One region of the Bradyrhizobium sp. AZCC 2230 genome, then DNA from elsewhere that is predicted to be linked to it. Evidence: predicted binding sites of a transcription regulator. Region 1 holds the regulator's gene; the other holds the start of a gene.
The links. The regulator PhoB, encoded in region 1, activates phosphate uptake and scavenging genes when phosphate is short. The targets are predictions, from matches to a motif close to TGTCATNNANCTGTCAT.
Positions count from the first base shown of each region.

Region 2: V1280_RS03675 (RNA degradosome polyphosphate kinase) is a predicted target of PhoB. The motif match lies at 1,855-1,871, and genes of this name have one in related genera.

Region 1 covers NZ_JAZHRS010000001.1:6,790,655-6,794,864, forward strand. Annotated here, with positions in the region: gene pstB (phosphate ABC transporter ATP-binding protein PstB) at 1-702, shown strand, start outside; gene phoU (phosphate signaling complex protein PhoU) at 714-1,430, shown strand; gene phoB (phosphate regulon transcriptional regulator PhoB) at 1,453-2,160, shown strand; gene V1280_RS32420 (GcrA family cell cycle regulator) at 2,274-2,783, opposite strand; gene V1280_RS32425 (aspartate aminotransferase family protein) at 3,237-4,210, shown strand, end outside.
Region 2 covers NZ_JAZHRS010000001.1:796,142-800,351, reverse strand. Annotated here, with positions in the region: gene purM (phosphoribosylformylglycinamidine cyclo-ligase) at 1-334, opposite strand, end outside; gene V1280_RS03685 (CDP-alcohol phosphatidyltransferase family protein) at 489-1,031, shown strand; gene V1280_RS03680 (DnaA ATPase domain-containing protein) at 1,125-1,802, shown strand; gene V1280_RS03675 (RNA degradosome polyphosphate kinase) at 1,945-4,137, shown strand; gene ppx (exopolyphosphatase) at 4,153-4,210, shown strand, end outside.

The DNA.
Region 1 (4,210 bases):
GCGCTGAAGAACATCAATATGGCGCTCGGCGCCAACCGCGTCACGGCCTTCATCGGCCCGTCCGGCTGCGGCAAGTCGACCCTGCTGCGCATCTTCAACCGGATGTACGACCTCTATCCGGGTCAGCGCGTCACCGGCCAGCTGATCCTCGACCAGACCAACATCCTCGACCCCAAGCTCGATCTCAACCTGCTGCGCGCCCGCGTCGGCATGGTGTTCCAGAAGCCGACGCCGTTCCCGATGACGATCTACGAGAACATCGCGTTTGGTATCCGTCTGTACGAGAAGATCTCGAAGTCGGAGATGGACGACCGCGTCGAGAAGGCGCTGCGCGGCGGCGCGCTGTGGAATGAGGTCAAGGACAAGCTCAACGCCTCCGGTCTGTCGCTCTCCGGCGGCCAGCAGCAGCGCCTCTGCATCGCCCGCACCGTCGCCGTGCGGCCCGAGGTGATCCTGTTCGACGAGCCCTGCTCGGCGCTCGATCCGATCTCGACCGCCAAGGTCGAGGAGCTGATCCAGGAACTGTCCGAGAACTATACGATCGCGATCGTGACCCACAACATGCAGCAGGCGGCCCGCGTCTCCGACAAGACCGCCTTCATGTATCTCGGCGAGCTGATCGAGTTCGACGACACCAGCAAGATCTTCACGTCGCCGACCGACCGGCGCACGCAGGATTACATCACCGGCCGGTTCGGCTGAGGAGACGGAATATGGGTTCTGAACATACCGCAAAGGCCTTCGACACCGACCTCCAGGAGCTCACGCGCCTGGTCGCCGAGATGGGCGGCATCGCCGAGCGCATGATCGTCGATTCCGTCGACGCGCTGATCCGCCGCGACGTCGCGCTCGGCCAGCGCGTCGTCACCACCGACGCCGAGCTCGACACGCTGCAGAAGAAGATCGAGGAGCGCGCCGTGCTCACGATCGCGCGCCGCCAGCCGATGGCGGTGGATCTGCGCGAGATCGTCGGCGCCATGCGCGTCGCCACCGATCTCGAGCGGATCGGCGACCTCGCAAAGAACATGGGCAAGCGCGTCGCGGCGCTGGAGACGGATTTCCATCCGCTCAAGCTGTTCCGCGGCCTCGAGCACATGACCGACCTCGTGCAGCAGCAGGTCAAATCGGTGCTGGATGCCTATGCCGCGCACGACCTGCCGGCGGCGATGGCGGTGTGGAAGGGCGACGAGGAAGTCGACGCCATCTGCACCTCGCTGTTCCGCGAGCTCCTCACCTACATGATGGAGGATCCGCGCAACATCTCGTTCTGCATCCACCTGATGTTCTGCGCCAAGAACATCGAGCGGATCGGCGACCACGCCACCAACATTGCCGAGACCGTGTTCTACATGATCGAAGGCCAGGCCATCACCGACAAGCGACCGAAGGGCGACATGACGACCTTCGCCACGACGGTCCCCAATACTTGAATCCTTAAGGAGCGACGACCCCATGGGCGCACGCATTATGGTGGTTGAGGACGAGGAAGCTCTTACCGAGCTCCTCCGCTACAACCTCGAAGGCGACGGCTATGACGTCGAGACGGTGATGCGCGGCGACGACGCCGACACCCGTCTCAAGGAGCACATCCCCGATCTGATCGTGCTCGACTGGATGTTGCCGGGACTATCCGGCATCGAGCTGTGCCGCAGGCTGCGTGCGCGGTCCGACACCAAGCAGCTGCCGATCATCATGCTCACCGCGCGCGGCGAGGAGAGTGAGCGGGTGCGGGGCCTGGCGACCGGCGCCGACGATTACATCGTCAAGCCGTTCTCGGTGCCCGAGCTGCTGGCGCGTGTGAAGGGCCTGCTCCGGCGCGCGAGCCCCGAGCGGCTCGCCACGGTGCTCGCTTTCGGCGATATCGAGCTCGACCGCGAAAAGCGTCGCGTGGCGCGCTCCGGCCGGCCGATCGATCTCGGTCCGACCGAATATCGCCTGCTTGAGTTCTTCCTGGAGCATCCCGGCCGCGTGTTCTCGCGCGAGCAGCTGCTCGACAGCGTCTGGGGTCGCGACATCTACATCGACGAGCGTACCGTCGACGTGCATATCGGCCGCCTGCGCAAGCTGCTCAATCTCGGCCGCGAGCAGGACCCGATCCGCACCGTGCGCGGTGCGGGCTATGCGCTCGATGATCGGTTCGCGAAGGCCGAGCAGGCCTGAGCGGACGGACCTCAAACAAAAAGCGCGCCGAAGGCGCGCTGATCTTCTGCCGATCGTCCCGGCCCCATGCGCAATTGCGCACCAGGCCCGGACGTTGTCGTTTGGAGCTGAGCCTACCGCGGCGGCTTCGCCGGAGCGCGCCGACGATCCGCTGCCGGCTGATACGCCACCCGCGAGTGCTGGGCGCAATAGGGCAGGCCGGAGAGCGCCTTGCCGCCGCAGAAGAAGAAATCCGGGCTCGAGGGATCGCCGACCGGCCAGTGGCAGGTGGCCTCGTTCAATTCGAGCAGCGACAGCCGCTGGCTCATCGGTACCACGTTGTCGTAGGTGACCGGTTCAGCCTCCACCTCGACCTCGAAGGCCTGCGCCAGCGCGGTGTTGCCGCGCGCGATGGGCCTGCTCACCCGCATCATGTGCTGCGCCGGACGCGCCTTGCGCGGCCGCGGAGCTGCCGAAGACGGGCTCTTGGCGCGGCCCGACAGGCCGAGCCTGTGCACCTTGCCGATCACGGCGTTGCGGGTGACATTCCCAAGCTCAGCGGCGATCTGGCTGGCCGAAAGTCCGGCCTCCCAGAGCTTTTTCAACTGCTCGACGCGATCGTCGGACCAGGTCAAAACCGTCATTGTAACCTTTCCTTCGCCGCGCGCCTGCCATCCTGGGGCGGCACGACGAATGCCTAAGCCTCGAAAAACCCGTGCCGCCAGAATCCCTTAAGGCTCGCCGGGCGCAATGAGACGCCCGAACGTTTACGCCGGTACATGAGGACTTTTGGGATCAGAACCGCTGCACGAGATGTCGTATCTGACAAGCCAAACGCTACAATATGGCGTGACTCACGCGCAAGAGTCCGCCGACTCGCTTCCACATGTTCCGTGGCCAAAACCCCGCAAATTTGGCACCGCAAGACTACGGAATCAGCGTTTCGCGGGGCTTTCCGGGCGGCATTGACACCAATGGTGCCAGGCATAAGATAGTGGTGCGTGCCGCCCTTAAAAGGCGGCACGTTTCGTTTTCCGGACCAATGATGCGCTGCGCAACGCACGTTCAGGCCGTCCGAAACATCCAAAGAGACCATCATGACCAATAGCGCCGCGCCGCATTTGCTCCCCGTTTTCGCTAGGGCCGACATCGGTTTCGAGCGCGGCGAAGGCTGCTGGCTGATCGCGACCAATGGCGATCGCTATCTCGATTTCACCTCGGGCGTGGCGGTGAATGCGCTCGGCCATGCCCATCCCGCGCTGGTCAAGGCGCTGCAGGAGCAGGCGACCAAGCTCTGGCACATGTCGAACCTGTTTCAGAGCCCGGACGGCGAGAAGCTCGCGAACCGGCTCTGCAACGAGAGTTTTGCGGACTTCGTGTTCTTCTGCAATTCCGGCGCGGAAGCGCTGGAGGGTGTGATCAAGCTGGTCCGCCATTATCACTTCTCCAAGGGACATCCGGAGCGCTACCGCATCATCACCTTCGAAGGCGCTTTCCACGGCCGCACGCTGGCGACGCTGGCTGCGACCGGCTCTGCAAAATATCTCGAAGGTTTCGGTCCGCCGATGGACGGTTTCGACCAGATCCCGCATGGCGACATCGAGGCCGTGAAGAAGGCGATCGGTCCGCAGACCGCCGGCATCCTGATTGAACCGATCCAGGGCGAGGGCGGCGTGCGTTCGGCGACGCCTTCCTTCCTGAGGGCGTTGCGTCAGCTCTGCGATGAGAAGGGCCTGCTGCTCGCCTTCGACGAGGTGCAGACCGGCATGGGCCGCACCGGCGATCTCTTCGCGCATCGGCGCACCGGCGTCACGCCTGACGTGATGTCGCTCGCGAAGGCGCTCGGCGGCGGCTTCCCGATCGGCGCGGTGCTGGCGACCGCGGACGCGGCCTCCGGCATGGGGCCCGGCTCGCACGGCTCGACCTTCGGCGGCAACCCGCTGGCGATCTCGGCTGCGAACGCCGTGCTCGACGTCATGCTCAAGCCCCGCTTCTTCGACCACGTGCAGAAGATGTCGCTGCTGCTCAAGCAGAAGCTCGCTTCCGTGATCGACCGTCACCCCGATGTCGT
Region 2 (4,210 bases), 6.0 Mb from region 1:
CGAAATAGTCGAGGAAGAACAGCGGCTCGGCGCCCTGCACCACGAGGTCGTTGACGCTCATGGCGACGAGGTCGATGCCGATCCCGCCATGCAGGCCGGTCTCGATCGCGATCTTGACCTTGGTGCCGACGCCGTCTGTGGCCGCGACCAGGATGGGGTCCTTGAAGCCGGCCGCCTTGAGGTCGAACAGGCCGCCGAATCCGCCGATCTCGGCATCCGCGCCGGGCCGTGCGGTGGCGCGCACCAATGGCTTGATCAGGTCGACCAAGCGGTTGCCCGCGTCGATATCGACGCCTGAATCGGCGTAAGTGAGGCCGTTTTTGCGGTCGGTCATGCCCGATTTCCAGTGGGTTTGCGGCTGGTTACGTCGAATTCCGGGGACGCGCAATGGCTCGCATGGCGCTCCCGGCCATACTATGTAGATATCAACGGGTTCAGCCTTCAATCGGGCCGGATTCGAGGTCAGGCCGGGTGCCGGGAAGCGCCGCGTGAGTATTCCGAACATCATTACGCTGGGCCGCATCATGCTGGTCCCGATCATCGTCTGGGCCATCGTGTCGAGCCAAATGGAGGTGGCGTTTGCCGTCTTCCTGGTCGCTGGCATCAGCGACGCCGTCGACGGCTTCCTGGCCAAGCGCTTCAACATGACCAGCGAGCTCGGCGCGCTGCTCGATCCCCTGGCCGACAAGGCGCTGCTGGTGTCGATCTACCTCGCGCTCGGCATCTGGGGCGACATTCCACGCTGGATCGTGATCCTGGTAGTGTCACGCGACATCATGATCGTCACGGCGGTGATCGTGTCCTGGCTGTTCGACAAGCCGGTTGAGATGAAGCCGTCGATGGTCTCCAAGCTCAACACGACGGCCCAGGTGGCCTATGCGGCGTTGGTGCTGGCCTCGCTCGCCTTCGGCTTCAAGCCGGGACCGTATGATATAATCCTGATGGGCTTCGTTACGGTGTTCACGCTGTCCTCGGTGTCGCTCTATCTCGTCGAGTGGCTGCGGCACATGAGTACGATCGACGCCAAATGAGTTCGGGTGCGGCCCTGCAAAAGGCCAACTCCCGATCGAATAAGTCTATCCTCTTCAAACAGAGCCGGCGCGCCGGCACGGAGCAAAGCAAGCGTGGCAGGCCGCGTTCATCCCCGACAATTGGCGTTTTCGCTTCCGCACGCGGAGAGCCTCAGCCGGGACAATTTCCTCGAGGGCCCTGCCAATGCCGCCGGTCTCGCTCTGATCGACGGCTGGCCGGAATGGCCGAACCGGGCCATGTGGCTCGCCGGCCCCGAAGGCTCAGGCAAGAGCCACCTCGCCGCGATCTGGGCCGAGGAGGCCGGCGCGCGCTCGACCACGGCCAATGCGCTGACCGCAGCCGGCGTCCCCGGCGCGCTCGCGACCGGCGCGCTGGTGGTCGAGGATCTCAAGCCTAAGGATTTTGACGAGCGCGCCCTCTTCCATCTGATGAACCTCGCCCGCGAGGACGGCGCCTATGTGCTGTTTACCGCACGCGAGGCGCCGGCGACGGTTGAGGTCGAGCTCCGCGACCTTCGTTCCAGGTTTCGAACGATTCCCATGATTTCGCTGGCGCCGCCGGACGACCAGCTGTTCCGCGGCCTGATCGTCAAGTTCTGCGCCGACCGCCAGCTGTCGGTGGACGAAAGCGTGGTGAGCTATCTCGCGACCCGGCTGGAGCGGTCGTCGGCCGCCGCCCGGCGCGCCGTGGAACTGCTCGACGGTGAGGCGCTGCGGCTCGGCCGGCCCGTCACCCGGGCGCTCGCCGCCGAGCTGCTCCGGGACGGCTGACCGCCAAGGTCCCTTTGCGCCCGCTTGACGCGGCGGGCGTGCGGAACATCAATGTCATCGAAACGTCATCGCACTAACACATGCTCCGGCCGGTTTTGCGCGTAAGTCGCAAATTGGGGCGAACTGGATGGACCGACTTCTCATGGATTCCGCGCAAGCTGTTGAAACGAAAGAGAAAGTCACGGAAGCCGAGAGCCTGCCGGCGATCGCCTCGAGCCCCGAGCGATTCATCAATCGCGAGCTCTCCTGGCTGCATTTCAACCGCCGCGTCCTGGAGGAATCGGTCAACACCAGCCACCCCGTCCTGGAGAGGGTCCGATTCCTGTCGATTTCCGCAAATAACCTCGACGAATTCTTCATGGTCCGCGTCGCCGGCATCAAGGCGCAGGTGCGCGAGGGCATCGCTGAGCGCGCGCCCGACGGCCTGACCCCATCCGAGCAGCTGGCGCTGATCAACCGCACCGTTTCGCAGCTCGCCTCCGACCAGCAGGCGATCTGGGCCGGTTTGCGTGGCACGCTCGCCGAGGTCGGCATCGTACTGGTCGACGGCAAGGAGGTCACCAAGGCGGAGCGGACCTGGCTTGAGGACTATTTCCTCAACAACGTCTTCCCACTGCTGACGCCGTTGGCGATCGATCCGGCCCACCCCTTCCCGTTCATCCCGAGCCTCGGCTTCACCATCGCGCTCCAGCTCACGCGCGAGGCCGACGGCAAGCCGATGAACGCGCTGATCCGCATGCCCGGCAAGATCGACCGCTTCATCCGTCTGCCGACCGAGGGCAAAGCCGTGCGCCTGATCTCGCTGGAGCAGGTGACCGGCCTTTTCATCAACCGCCTGTTCCCCGGCTACAGCCTCCACGGCCAGGGCGCCTTCCGCATCATCCGCGACTCCGAGCTCGAAATCGAGGAAGAGGCTGAAGACCTCGTCCGCCTGTTCGAGACCGCGCTGAAACGCCGCCGCCGCGGATCCGTGATCCGGCTCGAGATCGACGCCAAGATGCCGGAGCAGCTGCGCAGCTTCGTGCAGCACGCACTGTCGGCCGCCGACGACGAAGTGTTCCTGGTCAACGGCGTACTCGCCATGAACGAGCTTTCGCAGCTGACCCGGCTCGACCGGCCCGACCTCGAATTCACACCTTATGTGCCGCGCCATCCCGAGCGCGTGCGCGAGCATGGTGGCGACATCTTTGCCGCGATCCGGCAGAAGGACCTCGTCGTCCATCACCCCTACGAATCCTTCGACGTGGTGGTGCAGTTCCTGCAGCAGGCGACGCGCGACCCCGACGTCGTCGCGATCAAGCAGACACTCTACCGCACCTCCAGCAACTCGCCGATCGTGCGCGCGTTGGTGGAAGCCGCCGAAGCCGGCAAATCCGTCACCGCGCTGATCGAATTGAAGGCGCGCTTCGACGAAGAGGCCAACATCCGCTGGGCGCGCGACCTCGAACGCGCCGGCGTGCAGGTGGTCTACGGCTTCCTCGAGCTGAAGACCCACGCAAAACTCTCGATGGTGGTGCGCCGCGAAGGCGGCAGCCTCACCACTTATGTCCATACCGGCACCGGCAATTATCACCCGGTCACCGCGCGTATTTATACGGATCTCTCCTACTTCACCTCGGAACCGACCATCGGCCGCGACGCCGCGCGCGTGTTCAACTTCATCACGGGCTACGCCGCGCCGAGCGACCTGGAAAAGATGGCGGTGTCGCCGCTGACCCTGCGCAAGCGCATCATCGAGCACATCCAGGGCGAGACCGAGCACGCCCGTCACGGCAAGCCCGGCGCGGTCTGGATGAAGATGAATGCGCTGGTCGACCCCGATATCATCGACGCGCTCTACGAGGCGTCACAGGCGGGCGTGCAGGTCGAGCTCGTGGTTCGCGGTATCTGCTGCCTGCGCCCCGGCATTCCCGGCCTGTCGGAGAACATCCGCGTCAAATCGATCATCGGACGCTTCCTGGAACACGGCCGAATCTACTGCTTCGGCATGGGCCAGGGCCTGCCGAGCGCGAAAGCGGCTGTGTATATCTCGTCGGCCGACATGATGCCGCGCAACCTCGACCGCCGCGTCGAGGTGCTGTGTCCGCTGCAAAATCCCACGGTGCATCAGCAGGTTCTCGAACAGATCATGGTCGCGAATTTGAAGGACAATGAGCAGAGCTGGCAATTGTTGCCGGACGGGTCCTCAACGCGTATGAAGGCCGCGAAAGGCGAGGAGCCTTTCAACGTGCACAACTACTTCATGACAAATCCGAGTCTGTCTGGCCGTGGAAAGTCGCTCAAGGAATCCTCGCCGCGCCGTCTCACGCGCCGAAACGAACGCCATCCGTCCTGACCGGAGATCCTTGCCGTGAAACGGCCGCGCAAGCGTGGCGCTAGCGTCGCGGTCATCGACATCGGCTCCAACT